One region of the Rossellomorea yichunensis genome, then DNA from elsewhere that is predicted to be linked to it. Evidence: riboswitches for the same ligand, from Rfam matches in the RefSeq annotation. Region 1 holds a riboswitch; the other holds the start of a gene.
The links. Region 1 has a riboswitch for S-adenosylmethionine ahead of RSX31_RS14675 (methionine ABC transporter ATP-binding protein). Riboswitches for the same ligand answer to the same signal wherever they lie in the genome.
Positions count from the first base shown of each region.

Region 2: linked by a shared signal. The riboswitch ahead of mmuP (S-methylmethionine permease) and the one ahead of RSX31_RS14675 (methionine ABC transporter ATP-binding protein) in region 1 are both predicted to bind S-adenosylmethionine.

Region 1 covers NZ_JAVYAD010000005.1:127,830-135,786, reverse strand. The annotation lists gene RSX31_RS14725 (acetyl-CoA C-acetyltransferase) at 1-89, shown strand, start outside; gene RSX31_RS14720 (acyl-CoA dehydrogenase family protein) at 160-1,944, shown strand; gene RSX31_RS14715 (SDR family NAD(P)-dependent oxidoreductase) at 2,102-2,881, shown strand; gene RSX31_RS14710 (ArsR/SmtB family transcription factor) at 2,914-3,216, shown strand; gene RSX31_RS14705 (arsenate reductase family protein) at 3,334-3,690, shown strand; gene gcvH (glycine cleavage system protein GcvH) at 3,819-4,202, shown strand; gene RSX31_RS14695 (YusG family protein) at 4,301-4,537, shown strand; gene RSX31_RS14690 (toprim domain-containing protein) at 4,720-5,079, shown strand; gene RSX31_RS14685 (thioredoxin family protein) at 5,085-5,399, shown strand; gene RSX31_RS14680 (SCP2 sterol-binding domain-containing protein) at 5,678-6,028, shown strand; SAM riboswitch class I at 6,140-6,246, shown strand; gene RSX31_RS14675 (methionine ABC transporter ATP-binding protein) at 6,396-7,418, shown strand; gene RSX31_RS14670 (methionine ABC transporter permease) at 7,415-7,957, shown strand, end outside.
Region 2 covers NZ_JAVYAD010000007.1:224,288-232,244, reverse strand. The annotation lists gene RSX31_RS19385 (ABC transporter permease) at 1-1,457, shown strand, start outside; gene nei (endonuclease VIII) at 1,530-2,354, opposite strand; SAM riboswitch class I at 2,492-2,598, shown strand; gene mmuP (S-methylmethionine permease) at 2,692-4,104, shown strand; gene mmuM (homocysteine S-methyltransferase) at 4,073-5,023, shown strand; gene RSX31_RS19365 (glucoamylase family protein) at 5,095-6,447, opposite strand; gene RSX31_RS19360 (amidase family protein) at 6,766-7,957, shown strand, end outside.

The DNA of each region.
Region 1 (7,957 bases):
TGAAACGCAGAAACCAGCAATTCGGTATCGTCACCATGTGCATCGGCGGCGGGATGGGTGCAGCCGGCGTCTTTGAACTAATAGGTTAATAGGAGGGACGGACCTCGAATACCGAGGCCCCCTGCTCCTTCAAAATAAAAATTTTTAGGGGGATTCGAAATGGCGAATCAAACAGAAAAGCTGATCAAGGGTGGAAGTTTTTTAATTGAAGATGTAAGTTGTGAGCAAGTTTTTACACCGGAGGAATACTCTGATGAACAAAAAATGATTGCCAAAACAACCGAGGATTATGTGTTAAATGAAGTGGTACCTGTTATCGATAATCTGGAAAACCATGAATTTGACCACTCTGTCCGCCTGTTAAAAGAAGCGGGGGACCTTGGACTTCTGGGTGCAGATGTTCCCGAAGAGTACGGCGGATTGGGATTGGATAAAGTAAGTTCGGCACTGATTGCTGAAAAAATGTCACGTGCAGGCGGATTCTCCATCTCTCACGGTGCACACGTTGGAATCGGGTCACTTCCAATCGTTCTGTTCGGAAACGAAGAGCAAAAGCAAAAATACCTTCCTCCATTGGCGACTGGTGAAAAACTGGCAGCCTACGCATTAACGGAGCCGGGTTCAGGTTCAGATGCGCTGGGAGCTAAAACGACAGCTAAATTGAATGCAGAAGGTACTCACTACATTTTAAATGGTGAGAAGCAGTGGATCACAAACTCTGCGTTTGCTGATGTATTCGTTGTGTATGCGAAAATCGATGGGGAGCATTTCTCTGCGTTCATCGTAGAAAAAGAGTTCCCAGGCGTTTCAACCGGTCCGGAAGAGAAGAAAATGGGTATCAAAAGCTCTTCCACTCGGACATTAATCCTGGAAGATGCTGAAATTCCAGTGGAAAATCTTCTTGGTGATGCAGGGAAAGGCCATATCATTGCATTTAATATCTTAAACATCGGCCGTTACAAATTAGGGGTAGGTGCTGTCGGAGCAAGTAAACGTGCATTAGAGGTAACGGTACAATACACGAATCAACGTCAGCAATTCAAAACACCAATTTCTGCTTTCAACCTGACAAAAGAAAAACTGGCAACGATGGCGTCTAAATTATACGCAGCAGAAAGCTCCGTTTACCGTACAGTAGGATTGTTCGAGGATCGTATGAGCAAGCTTACGGATGAAGAAGTGAAGAACGGAACTGAAGTGGCAAAATCGATTGCAGAATACGCGATTGAGTGTTCACTGAATAAATTCTTCGCAACAGAAGTACTGGATTATGTAGTCGATGAAGGTGTTCAACTTCACGGTGGATACGGTTTCATGCAGGAATACGAAATCGAAAGAATGTACCGCGACTCCCGTATCAACCGTATCTTTGAAGGGACGAATGAAATCAACCGTCTTCTGGTTCCTGGCACGTACCTTCGTAAAGCAATGAAAGGTGAACTTCCATTACTTCAAAAAGCACAGGCCCTTCAAGAAGAACTGATGATGCTTATGCCTGAAGAAGTAGGAGATGAGCCGCTTGCTCAGGAAAAATACCTTGTGAAAAATGCGAAGAAAATCGGCTTGATGCTATCCGGCTTAGCTGCTCAAAAATTCGGTAAAGCTCTTGAAAAAGAGCAGGAAATCCTTGTGAACATTGCTGATATCGTTTCAAACGCATACGCGATGGAGTCCGTTGTTCTCAGAACAGAAAAAGCGATTCAAAAAGGTGGAGTAGAGAAAGCTCAGCAAAAACTTCTTTACACACAAATCTTCTGTCAAGAAGCATTCAACGAAATCGAACAGCATGCAAAAGAAACACTGGTAGCAACTGAAACGGGTGACACACTGCGCATGATGCTGTCAGCACTGCGTAAATTTACCCGCCATACACCAATCAACGTGATTGCAGTCAAACGTGCAGCATCAGAAAAGCTGATCGACGCAGAAAAATATACAGTTTAATTGAGAAGTTAAAGGGACGGACCTCTGAATGGAGGTCCGTCCCTTTATGTTTGAAGTAATCCTCCAAACTTGACTTAGCCATCACAACCAATTATTATATGTTTAAACACTTAAACGTTTAAGTGTTTAAACATATAAGATAAGGTGGTAATCATAGATGAATAAAACAGTATTAATTACAGGGGCTTCAAGTGGTATAGGCTTGCACTTTAGTCATAAATTTGCAGGTTCAGGTCATGATGTGATTCTTGTAGCAAGAAGTGAAGAGAAGCTTCGTATTCTATCAAAAGAAATAGAAAGTAAGTACGGTGTGAAAGCATATGTCATACCATCAGACCTTTCCAAGCCAGGAGCATCTGAAACGTTATATGAGGAAGTCAAAGCAAAAGGGACCAAGGTTGATTTCCTAATCAATAATGCAGGCTTCGGTTTGTTTGGTGAATTCGAACAAACAGTGCTCTCAAAAGAGCTGGACATGATTCAAGTGAATATCACTGCCCTTACCGAGCTAAGCAAGTATTTTGGAAGGGAAATGGTGAAGCAGAAACGTGGACATATCCTAAATGTCGCATCAACAGCCGCATTTCAGCCAGGTCCGTTAATGGCCGTTTACTATGCTACAAAAGCGTATGTCCTTTCACTCTCAGAAGCTTTGGCTAATGAATGGGGACCACACGGAGTGAAAGTGACTGCTTTGTGTCCCGGAGCTACCCAAACGGGATTCAGTGATGCAGCTGACCTGCAGTCTTCAAAACTATTTCAGTCTGGTGTGATGAGTGTGGAAGAAGTGGTAGCAGAGGGATATAACCAAATGATGACGAAGAACAAAACCGTTATTATCCCGGGTTTTAAAAACAGAATGCTGACTCAATCCGTTCGTTTTATGCCGAGGAAATTGGTCGCAAATATTGTTCGTAAAGTACAAGAACGGGTATAATTGAATGTGAATGAGTTTGAAGGGAGAAGACTATGGGTCAAAAAGCAATCGATACCTTTCGTGCTTGCATTCCATTATTTCAAGCACTGAGTGATCCTTATCGTCAGGACATAATATTACTTCTTGCCGAACAAGAACCTCTTACGGTCAATCAAATAACTGAAAATCTAACATTATCTCGCCCGGCTGTTTCTCACCATTTAAAGATCCTGAGAGATCAGCAATTAGTGTCATTAGAGCAAAAGGGGACACAGCGCTTCTATTCTCTTGAATTGGATAATGCAACCGTCCTTCTAAAGGAACTGGTTGAGACGGTTGAAAAACAATGTGAGTAATGTTTCACAAAAGAAGGATAATAATCAATATTGTCGAATGTAGAGATAGATTCGTGCAATACAGAATGCTGGATGGAGCCTTGCTTCATCCAGATCATAATGAAAGGTGGTGGAATGATGTCATTGACTTTTTATTCTTATCCCAAGTGTGGTACATGCCGCAAAGCAAAGAAGTGGCTGGAAGATCAAGGTATAGCAATGAATGAAATACATATTGTGGAAAACCCGCCGTCAAAAGACGAGCTCAAAAGCCTATATGAAAAGAGTAATTTATCTCTAAAAAAGTTCTTCAATACTAGTGGTAAAAAGTATCGTGAACTAGGCTTGAAGGATAAAGTGAACTCTGCTTCTGATGAGGAATTATTAGAAATCCTTTCCACAGACGGGATGCTGATCAAGCGTCCGATTACGACGGATGGAAACAAGGTGACAGTAGGTTTCAAGGAAGAAACCTTTGAAGAAACGTGGAAGTAAAAAGAGGACTGTGATTACCAAATCATGGACAATGAAAAAGTTTCATTATTCACGCTTAGTTTTCTTGCTTTTTCAATGAAAAGTGTGTCAATATTAGGTTGTATAACTAGCATTTGGAGGGATAGAGAATGAGTACACCGAAAGAACTTCGTTATTCAGAAGAACATGAGTGGGTCAAGGTTGAAGGGGAAAATGTACGCGTAGGAATCACATCATTTGCACAATCTGAACTGGGCGATATCGTATTCGTTGAGTTACCAGAGGTTGGAGATGAGATCAAAGCGGACGAACCATTCGGTAGTGTTGAATCGGTTAAAACCGTTTCCGAGCTATATGCACCTGTATCTGGTAAGGTGGTAGAAGTGAATGAAGAGCTATCGGATAGCCCTGAATTCGTGAACGAATCACCTTATGAAAAAGCATGGATGATCGTTGTTGAACCAACAGAAGCTGGAGAAGTAGACAAGCTTATGACAGCTGAACAGTATGACGAAATGATTAATGAAGGATAATTTCTACCATGCACCTTGAGAATTTCTCAAGGTGTTTTGTTTTTTATTTTGGGTACCATATGAGTAGACGTTTTTTCACATAGAGAGGATGAATACAAATGGTACTTGAGCCTAGGAAATTAGATGTAACCAATAGAGTGACAGGAAAACTTAAAGATGGTGAAGTAGAACTATATTTAGATAATCAGCCAATCGGCAGAATGGCTTTGCCTCTTGACGGAATAATTATGGAGCCGAACTTTGAAGCAAAAGAAAATAAAATATATCAAAGCTACACATCCACAGAAGGCGATCAGGCAAGATACACAGATTGTGATGAGGGTGGCTGGTGTTAGAGATGCTCGTGGTGCCAGATTCATTTACGAATCTGGCACTATTTGTAAAAAATAGTTGGTTTATGCAAACCACTTGCACTTTTTTTTATAAACATGAGAAAATATAAGTAGAAAGTGGACATCATCTCTTGTTATTTGAATATACTATCGTAATCTTATTTATGAAAGATAAGGTGATGATCATGATGGAACTTGACGAAAAAGTAATCATTGTCGAAGGTACAACTGATAAACGAAAAGTAAGGGATATCATTAAAGAACCGATTGAAATTATTTGTACAAACGGGACCATTAGCATTACGAAAATGGACGAACTCATTGATGCTTTATTGGAAAGGGATGTCTATATATTAGTAGATGCTGATGATGCAGGTGAAAAACTACGTAAGCAATTTAAACGTGAGTTTCCTGAAGCTGAACATTTGTATATTGATCGAATGTACAAGGAAGTGGCCGCAGCTCCGGAGTATCACCTCGCATCAGTTCTTATTGGAGCCAATATAGACGTTCATAAAGAATTTCTAGGAAAAAGGATGATCTAGTTTTGATTGAGGTAAGTAGTACCGAAACTTTAAAACAATCGATTGAAGACCATGCGTTCGAAGCTGTTTATTTATATACACCGATGTGTGGTACCTGTCAGGTTGCAAGCAAGATGATTGACGTAGTGGAGAAGCTTCCACAATCCTATCATTTTTCGAAGGCCAACCTGAATTACTTGCCCCAATTTGCAGAAGAGCAATCCATCGAAAGTGTACCCTGTCTACTTTTATTTAAAGATGGCGTCGAACAGGAAAGGATTTATGCCTTTCAATCCGTGCCATTTTTATATGAAACCCTAAACAAGACCGCGGATAGCTAGAGGGATAAGAGACCTTTTGGGAGAAGGTCTTTTTTATTTGTCTAAATTCACCTATTTCTTCATGAAATCCAATTATAGAACGATTTTCTTTCTACATACGAAGACATATTTCTCGGGAAATGTTGCGAATGACATCATTTTTTGACTGGTTATCATCCAAATTCTTACTGTTCGACAAATTAGATGATTCTCTTCAAAACATGTCGAGAAAGTATAAGAGGGGAAAATACCTAAAAGTGGAATTGTTATTATATAGAAGTTTCACTGGGAGGGTATTCATGCGAATAAATTTAGAGGAATTAGTAGATCAATGTCATTCAAGGTATCACTTACGACTCTTATTTCCAGATAGCCCGTTTATTCTTCAGTTTGATTGTGGAAAAAATTTGTACGGTATTTCAATTTCAAGCAAGGGATGCACAGTGTTGGATGAATTGGATAGGGATGCTCATTTCGTCATTGAAGGAATGGAGGAAACAGTGGTTTCTCTTCTTATGGGGGAAGAACGGTTGTCTCAACTGATTGAGGACGGATCCCTGGAAGTAAGGGGAGGATATCGTCCGCTATTATTTGTGGAGTCAGTTCTTTGGCTAACAAGATCCAGAGAAAAAGAGCCGGTTGAAGTTTAAACATCAAGTAGAAAAAAATAATTGACACACTCTATATCCGGTGATAGAATCTCTCTTGTAGCAAATTTTCAGAGTCTTTAACTAATCCAAATAATTAAATAATATACTTTACTCTTATTTAGAGAGGTGGAGGGACGTGCCCTATGAAGCCCGGCAACCGTCAATGAAAATTGAAATGGTGCCAATTCACTCAAAGCATTTGCTTTGAAAGATGAGAGAAAGGATAGTCCTATATGATTATGCCTTTCTGCTTATCGCAGGAAGGCATTTTTTATTGCTTCAGAAAAGGAGCAGGAAACATCAGGCAAGTACAACTATTATTCTGATTAAACAGGTCGTTTTACTCCGAAAGAAGGTGGAATACAACATGATTACCATTTCAGATGTGAAGAAAATATATCAATCCAAATCGGGTCCGATCTCAGCCGTTGATGGGGTCAATATTGATATTGCCCAAGGAGAAATTTTTGGAGTGATTGGTTATAGTGGGGCAGGTAAGAGTACGCTGATCCGGATGCTTAATGGTCTTGAAGTTCCTACAGATGGAATAGTGGACGTGAATGGTCAAATCGTTTCCCAGGTAAAGGGGAAAAAGCTGAGGGAAGCAAGACAGTCAATAGGCATGATTTTTCAACACTTTAATCTCCTCTGGTCTCGTACTGTATTAGAAAATATCCAGTTCCCATTAGAAATTGCTGGAGTATCTAAGAAAGAGAGAGTGCAAAGAGCCAATGAATTATTGAAGCTTGTAGGCTTGGAAGGCAGAGGAGATGCCTACCCGTCTCAACTGAGCGGCGGACAGAAACAACGAGTGGGGATTGCGAGATCCCTTGCAAACAATCCCGATGTCCTTCTATGTGATGAAGCTACTTCCGCTTTAGATCCACAAACAACCGATTCCATCCTTGATTTATTGGTGGATATTAATAAACGCTTAGGGCTGACGATTGTCCTGATCACTCATGAAATGCACGTAATCCAGAAGATCTGTCACCGTGTGGCAGTCATGGAACAGGGAAAAGTCGTGGAACTCGGGGATGTATTGGAAGTGTTCCGAAATCCACAAGAGCAAGTGACAAAGCGTTTCGTAAGAGAAGTATCGGAAGTAAAGGAAACGGGTGAAACCATTGAACACTTACTGACACAATACCCCAATGGAAAAGTGCTCAAATTTACATTTGTAGGTGAGTCAACTGAGCAGCCGCTCATCACCACGCTGATAAGAAAGTTTGATTTAGACGTAAACATCCTGCAAGGACAAATCTCCCAAACCCAAAAAGGTGCCTATGGAACGTTATTTGTTCACCTTGATGGGGATGAACAAACCATTAAAGATGCATTGGCGTTTGTTCATACGCAACTGGTTAAAGTGGAGGTGTTGAGAGGATGATTGAAAATTTATTTCCAAATGTAGATTGGGAGAAGATGTGGGAAGCAACCTTCGAAACCCTGTATATGACTGGGATGTCAGTATTGATTACCTTTGTACTCGGAATGATCCTTGGGACTTTACTCTTCCTCACTTCTAAGGAAAACCTATGGGAAAACAAACTGACATATACGATAACAAGTGCAGTCGTAAACGTGTTCAGATCGATTCCATTCATTATATTGATCGTGTTGTTAATTCCGTTCACCAAGTTTTTATTAGACACAATCCGCGGAGCGAATGCAGCTCTGCCCGCACTGATCATCGGAGCTGCTCCATTTTACGCCCGCATGGTAGAAATAGCTTTAAGAGAAGTGAACAAAGGAGTCATCGAGGCAGCGAAAGCGATGGGGGCGAAGACGAGCACAATTATATGGAAAGTACTCATACCGGAATCCATGCCGGCTTTGATTTCAGGGATTACGGTGACAGCCATAGCCCTTGTTGGATACACGGCAATGGCCGGGGTCATCGGAGCAGGCGGACTTGGTAACTTAGCT
Region 2 (7,957 bases), on a different contig from region 1:
GTATGGTGATCATTCTCATATTATTATGGCGTTTAATGAAAAAGGAATATGTTCAAATCGGTACATTGTATGCCCTTGGCTACAGGAAAAGGGAAATTATCCTTCATTATCTCTCCTATGCCGGGATTCTTGCCATATCAGGAAGTGTCGTGGGTACGATCCTTGGCTGGGTATGCTTGCATCCATTGCTATCAACTTTTGCGGCTTATTATAATCTGCCTGTATTGGAAGTGAAACCACATGTGGGTTATTTGCTTACGAGCTTATTGTTACCACTTGTTCTGTTCATCCCGTTAACCTATTATTTGGTTCAACGTGTCTTGATGATCCCACCCGTAAGTTTAATAAAAGGTGGAGAAAGAAAGGTGAAAGTAAGCAGGTTGGAGCGGTTATTTAAACTGAAGAAGCTGCCGTTCCGCCGGAAGTTCGTGATTCGGGAAATCATGCGCAACCTTCCAAGAGCGCTCTTTTTGATCATCGGTGTAATGTTTGCCTCGTTATTATTGTTGTTCGGCTTCGTCACCAAGAATTCGATGGAGTACCTGGTGACCGATAATTTTCAACAAGTGTACGACTATGAGTATAGCTATCTATTCAAAGCTCCACAGACTGACCATCCTGAATCGGGACAGATCGGAGCTGTGGCCCCATTTACCACAGATAAGGAGAGTTTGTCGATTACAGGCCTGAAACCGGATAATACAGCCATTCGATTAGAGGACTCTAGCGGTGAAAAGCTCAAGTTCAATTCAGTCATCATGAATAAGTCCCTCTCAGATAAATTAGGGATTCAAGAAGGTGATTCGATTCATGTGACAAATGAACTGACGGATAAATCCTTTACCCTCACCATTGATCACATCGCAGTATCGTATCTCGGAAGTATGATCTATATGCCTCTAGAGGAATTCAACCAATTAAATGACTATCCTTCAGGAAGTTATACAGAGATTTATTCAAACAAAGAACTCACGCTACCGAAAGAAAAGATCGTTTCGACAACCAAAACATCCGATACGATTGACGGATTCAATGAAATGATCAAGCCGTTGAACTATGGGGTAGCAGCGATTGCCTTTGTTGCTGCCATCATTGCTGTCATCATCATCTATATACTGATTTCATTATTAATTGAGGAAAATTCATTTAAAATTTCACTCATGAAAGTCATCGGTTATCGGGAGAAATCAATCATGAACATGATGATCGGCTACAATATTTGGTTTATCATCCTTGGATTTGTAATAGGAATACCCGTAACGCTCCTATCAATTTCAGCCTTTATGAATTCAATCACCTCAGAGATGAATGTGACGATTCCCGTAAAGTTGGATTGGATGAGTGTCCTCATCAGTTTTATCATCATCATCGCATCATATCATGTATCCCTATGGCTGAATCATCGGAAGTTGAAAGGGATTTCTATGAACGAAGCGATTAACCGGAGTTCGGAATAGAAACTGTAGTTTGACGTTAAACCGATAAAAGGGTACCAGGCATTAAGAATGCCACGTACCCTTTTATCGTTATCATTCGATTCCCTGACAAACCGGACAATAGTACAGCCTTCTTGAAGCCGCCACCGTCTTCTCGATTTCACTTCCACAATTGAAGCAAGATCCACCTTCCCGGTTAAAGACCCAGTGACGATAACGTGAACGCTTCACTCCTTGGCCTTTCATTTTCTGTGCTAGGTCGAGATCATTGGTGATCCCACCAGTCTCATACGATTGTCTCACTAAATCCTTGATGCTATGTGCAGCTTTCTTCAATTGCTTCTCTGTGCAGTCGACTGGCCTGAGAGAAGGATGTATGCCAGCGAAAAACATGATTTCAGATCGCAAATAATTTCCGATTCCGGCTACGAAACCTTGATCCAGCAATAGAATCGACCATTTGCGGTTTCGGAATCGTTTGTCCTTCATCCGTTCCATCAGCTCATCTACTGATACCTCTTCGCTTAAAAGATCAGGTCCTACTTTTGAGACGAATGGGTGCCCGGGCACTTCTTCGTCACGAAGAACCTCTATATCAGATGCACTATAGAGAAGTGCCGATTTATTCTCATTATGTATGGCCAATCGGAGCTGGCGGTTTGTTTTCGGGTAGTTATATGTGTTTCTGATATACCATTTCCCGTAAAGCTGATTGTGGGAGTAGATGGTGTACCCATTGTCAAAGCGGATGAGCATGGCTTTTCCCTTCGTATCGACCCTTGTCACGATCGACCCCATTAGCAGATCCCCGTAGTCTTCTAAATGAAGGAAGGCAAAATAAATATCTTCCACGGTTTTATTTTTTAGAGCACGCTCTACTTCATCTGCAGCTCTTCTGATTTCCGGACCTTCTGGCATGGCAGTTTCTCCTTTTTTAGTATAGTTGTTCCCTTTTTTCTTCCTAAAGTAACATTCGGATAGGCTGGGCTACTCATCTATTTCATGGTCTTGACATTATTCCAATATATTGATAGAGTTTTAAAAAATCTACATATTTCTTATCCAGAGAGGTGGAGGGACTGGCCCTTTGAAGCCTCAGCAACAGGTCTGTGAAGATACTGTGCTAATTCCAGCGGGTGATTCAAACCCTGATAGATAGGAGCAATCTTTTATTTGTCGGTGACGCACTCGTTCAGGGTGCGTTTTTTGTTTGTCTACCCATTCCACAATATATTTAGAAGGAAGGGTGTTTTTGATGGAAAACGCAGGACAGAGTTTTAAAAGAGCGATGAAGACACGTCATTTAGTGATGCTGTCTCTTGGGGGGGTGATCGGAACCGGGCTTTTCTTGAGTTCGGGGTATACGATTCATCAGGCAGGACCATTCGGGACGATCCTTTCTTATTTGGTTGGGGCGCTGGTGGTGTATCTTGTGATGCTTTGTTTAGGTGAACTTTCTGTCCATATGCCGGAAACAGGATCCTTTCATAGTTATGCTGCAAAGTTCATTGGACCTGGGACCGGGTACACGGTGGGCTGGTTATATTGGCTGACATGGACAGTGGCATTGGGGTCGGAGTTTACGGCGGCTGGCTTGATGATGCAGCGTTGGTTTCCTTCGATTAGTGTATGGATCTGGAGCGCGGTCTTTGCTGCGTTGATTTTTGTGCTTAATACGTTGTCGGTGCGGTTTTTTGCTGAATCTGAATTTTGGTTTTCTATAGTAAAAGTGATTGCAATCGTTGCGTTTATTGTGATCGGGGCAGGGGCGATCGTCGGGTTCATCTCTCTCAGTCATTCAGAGCCCGCTCCGTTTTTCTCGAATATCACAAGTTCAGGGTTGTTTCCGAATGGGGCATTTGCCATCTTGATGACCATGCTTGCCGTCAATTTTGCCTTTTCAGGAACAGAATTGATCGGGGTTGCGGCGGGAGAAACAGAGAATCCATCCAAATCGATTCCTAAAGCCATCCGCACCACGCTTGTGAGATTGATCATCTTTTATGTAGGGACGATTATCGTATTATCCGCTTTATTACCGAGCCAGTCAGCCGGTGTATTGGAAAGTCCTTTCGTAGCGGTGCTTGGTCGGATTGGAATCCCGTATGCCGCCGATATCATGAATTTTGTGATCATAACGGCCATTTTATCAGCGGCAAACTCCGGTCTGTATGCTTCCTCCAGAATGCTATGGTCGCTCTCAGATAAGCAAATGATCTCACCGGTTTTTGCCAAATTGACTGATCGGGGAGTCCCTCTCAATGCGATAGTTTGCAGCATGCTGGGAGGGGGGCTGGCATTGCTTTCAAGCATCATTGCACCGGGGACGGTCTACATCGTAATGGTGTCGGTCTCTGGCCTTGCGGTAGTAATCGTGTGGATGAGCATTAGTGCTGCCCAATTTCTATTTCGAAGACAGTACATAAGGGAGGGAAACGATGTGAAAGACTTGACTTATCGGACGCCGCTCTACCCACTCGTTCCCATTGCGTCATTTCTGCTTTGTCTAGCTTCTTGTATCGGCATTGCCTTTGATCCCACTCAGAGGATAGCCCTTTATTGCGGAATCCCATTTATCGCCCTTTGCTATGGAAGCTATTATCTAACACAATACGTAAAGAAAAGAGGAAGAGGTTATGTCGAATCAACTGAAGCTAAATCCCATTGATGCTATTTTACAAATAGATTCCCAACTGATTTTAGATGGAGCATTAGCCACAGAGCTGGAATCCCATGGCTTTGATTTAAACGATCCCCTTTGGTCTGCCCGTATACTCCTCGAAAAACCGGAAGCGATTGAGAAGGTTCATGCTGATTATTTCCGTGCAGGAGCCGATTGTGCGATTACAGCCAGCTACCAGGCAACGGTGGATGGTTTTCGAAAGCGAGGAATAGAGAAACCTGAAGCTCTGGAATTAATCAAGAAAACGGTTACTCTTGCCAAAGAAGCCCGGGATGACTTCTGGAAGGAAGAGAAGGGAAATTCGAATCGGCCGAAGCCAATCGTTGCAGGTTCTGTAGGACCTTACGGGGCATACCTTGCCGACGGCTCTGAATACGTGGGGAACTATGGAGTAAGTGATCAACAGTTAGCAGATTTCCATTTTCCGAGAATCCAGGCATTAGTGGAGGCGGGAGCTGATTTGTTGGCGTTTGAGACCATCCCGTCCTTGCAGGAAGCAAAGGTACTAGCTTCACTTCTGAAAGAATTTCACGATACCTGCGCCTGGCTGTCTTTTTCATTAAAGGATGGAGAGACGATAAGTGATGGAACGGGGATTGAAGAGTGCGCGCGTGTGTTCAATGACGATGAACAAATCGCTGCAATTGGTGTGAATTGTGCACCGATACCTGCGGCCGAGAAGGCGATAAGCGTATTAAGCAGAAACACTGACAAACCAATCATCGCGTACCCGAACTCAGGTGAGACTTACAATGCCGGGACCAAAACGTGGCATGGAAAGAAAGGGTGTTGCGCGTTTGATGAGGAATCAGTAATTTGGTACGAGGCAGGTGCCCGTATCATGGGTGGTTGCTGCCGGACGGATCCGGGTCATATTGAGGCGTTGGCGAAGAGGTGGAGGTAGGCAGTAACACTTAAAATACAAAAAGCCCAAGTAATACATCCACTTGGGCTTTTGTATTATTATCGCTACTATTATTTAATAGAAAACGTCTCTTTAATCAGCAAGTCCTCAGGTGATTCCCCGATCTGATCTTGGTGGAAGTAATCTCTGATGACTCCATCCTTTAAATAGTTGACGATTGAGACCATTGTCATACCTTGATCTAAAGCGAGGTAGGCTTGTGTCACTTCTCCCGTTTCCACATTGACTGAAGCAAGGAAGCCATATTTACCATACATATCGAAACGTTTCAACGCATGGATGTTTTTGAATGCTTCCATCGGTGCGTATTCAAGTGCCAGGAATGTGGCATGTGGAGTGACAGTGCCATCTGACTTATAGCCGTCCATACCCAGAGGTGTAGCGGCAAATTCTGAATAATTATCCGGTGTGGCTGCTGGTGACATGCCCCAGGCTGCATACCCTTGCTCTTTAGCATATTGAATCTGGATGTCTACATGACGCTTATTGTTCAAGCCGAGTGCGTTCTTCCCGAGTTCTTTTTCCTTCAGTACAAGCTGTGGCATCAATGCTTCAAACATGCTTCCTCCCCAGCTTGGTACATATTTAGTGCCCTTGTAGCTGTAATGTCCTTCGAAGACATCTACGCCGTCATATGTTTCTGTATATCCTTCAGGAATTTGAGCCTGCCAATCCCAGCTTTCTGGCATGGTGCGGAACATTCTCCACCAGTGCTCTTCAGGTACGTCCTCTTTCCCGATCGCGATGTAGCTTGCCACACGTGGTTCCGTATAAAAGGCACCGTAATGGTGAGAAGTATAGCTCTCGGTTGCTACATCATATCCGCCACGCATTTGTCCTACTTCCGGGGTGTAAAGAGTGGAATAATCCATGTCCTCTACTAATGCGTGAGTTTCTTCATAGAGTTCCGGATACGCTTGTCCAACTACAATGAGACCAGCAGACAGCCATCCATTATCTACAGTTGAGATGAATTGACCCCAATCCGTCATAAGCGTTGCATCTTCTGTATAGTACCAGTTGTAAAATAACCCGTTCCATTTTTCCATGTCTTTTAATGAACTCAACGTCTTTCCGATGTTTGTCACGGCTTCTTCACGTGAGATCAGGCCGACTTCCTCAGCTGAAATCGTACTCATCATATACATCGCAATGTTCGTAGGAGAGGTGAATTTCTGGGCATTGATCTCCCCGTTATCCATACGGACGGCATCATAAGTGAGTCCCGTTTTTTCATCTGTAAAATCCTCGAAGTATCGATAGGTATTCTTTGAAATCGCTTTCAATTGTTTGGATAAAGCAATCTCTTTTCCTTTGGTTGTGTGATTTGCAGAAGCCGAAGCAGGGAGTGTGGCGCTGACGATAAGCAATAAAGCTAAAAGCAATGAAAAATATTTCTTCACATTTGACACTTCCTTTCATTTTGGTGAAACGTTTCGATTAAAAGTATACAAGAGTGATCAATAGACGTATATCACTCAATAGTAACAATTATCTGAAAATAACACGTCCGTATGTGACTTCTTTTTTGAGTCTTTTATACCAGTATCCGTCGGCAGGTAAACTCTAAATACAGACGCTGCCACCAAATCTAATGTGCTACTGCATTGGGTGACTACCTTCTTTTTTTTTGTCAACAGTGTTATTGATTTCTATTAAAAAAAGGATATTTTCCCATTATGTAGAAAGTCATAGAAACATAGTCATTAGGGGTGAGCAGGATGCAGGGGTTTCATTATAAAAACTACGACGGTTTAGGGCTCGCAGAGTTAGTGAAGAAAAAAGAAGTTCATCCTAAAGAATTGGTTGAAGAAGCCATTAAAATAACAGAAGCCCACAATCCGAAGTTGAACGCAGTGATTCACAAAATGTATGAACAGGCGAGGGAGGTTGCAGACAAAGAGCTTACTGGAACATTCGCCGGTGTACCGATGCTATTGAAAAATATCACTCAGGAAATAGAAGGGGAGCCTATGACAGCAGGTTCAAGATCACTTCGAACCTATCGAGCGAAGACAGATGCAGAGTACACCAGGAGATTGCGTGAAACAGGTGTGGTCATTCTGGGGCAAACGAATGTGCCTGAATTTGCTTTAGTGGCTGTTACAGAGCCTTCACATCACGGTGCGACAAGAAATCCGTGGAATTTGGATTATACGCCTGGAGGTTCAAGTGGCGGTTCAGCCGCTGCGGTAGCATCCGGCATTGTTCCGATCGCGGGTGCCAACGATGGTGGGGGATCTATCAGAATCCCGGCTGCTTATTGCGGGTTATTTGGTTTGAAACCAACCAGGGGAAGAACACCTGTTGGTCCAACCTACGGAAGAACATGGCAAGGTGCCTCTGTTGAGCATGTTTTAACCCGGTCGGTCAGGGATAGCGCTGCCATGCTGGATGAATTAACAACATATGAAAAGTCTGCGGCTTTCTATGCCCCGCCATTTGAAGGGAGCTACATGGAAGCATCGCAAACTCCGATAGGCAAGAAATTAAGGATTGCCTATTCCAAAGATTCTCCCATAGGTACTGAAGTTCATCCTGAGTGCGAAAAGGCTGTTGTGAAGGCTGCTAAATTACTAGATTCCATGGGTCACTATGTGGAAGAAAGAGAGGTGCCGGTGGATGGACATAAGATGGCAAGAAGTTTTTTAACCATGTATTTTGGTGAAACAGCTGCATTGTTAACTTCGTTAGAAGAAGTGCTGGGACGAAAAGCTACTTACACTGATGTGGAACCCTCCACCTGGCTCCTGGGTTTGATTGGAAAGGCCACCCCTGCTGAAGAATTCATTCTGAGTATTAGGGAGTGGGATAAAGCAGCTTATCAAATGGAAACATTTCATGAAACGTATGATTTCTACCTTACTCCTACAACGGCTTTTCCCCCAGCCAAGATAGGAGAACTGGAACCGA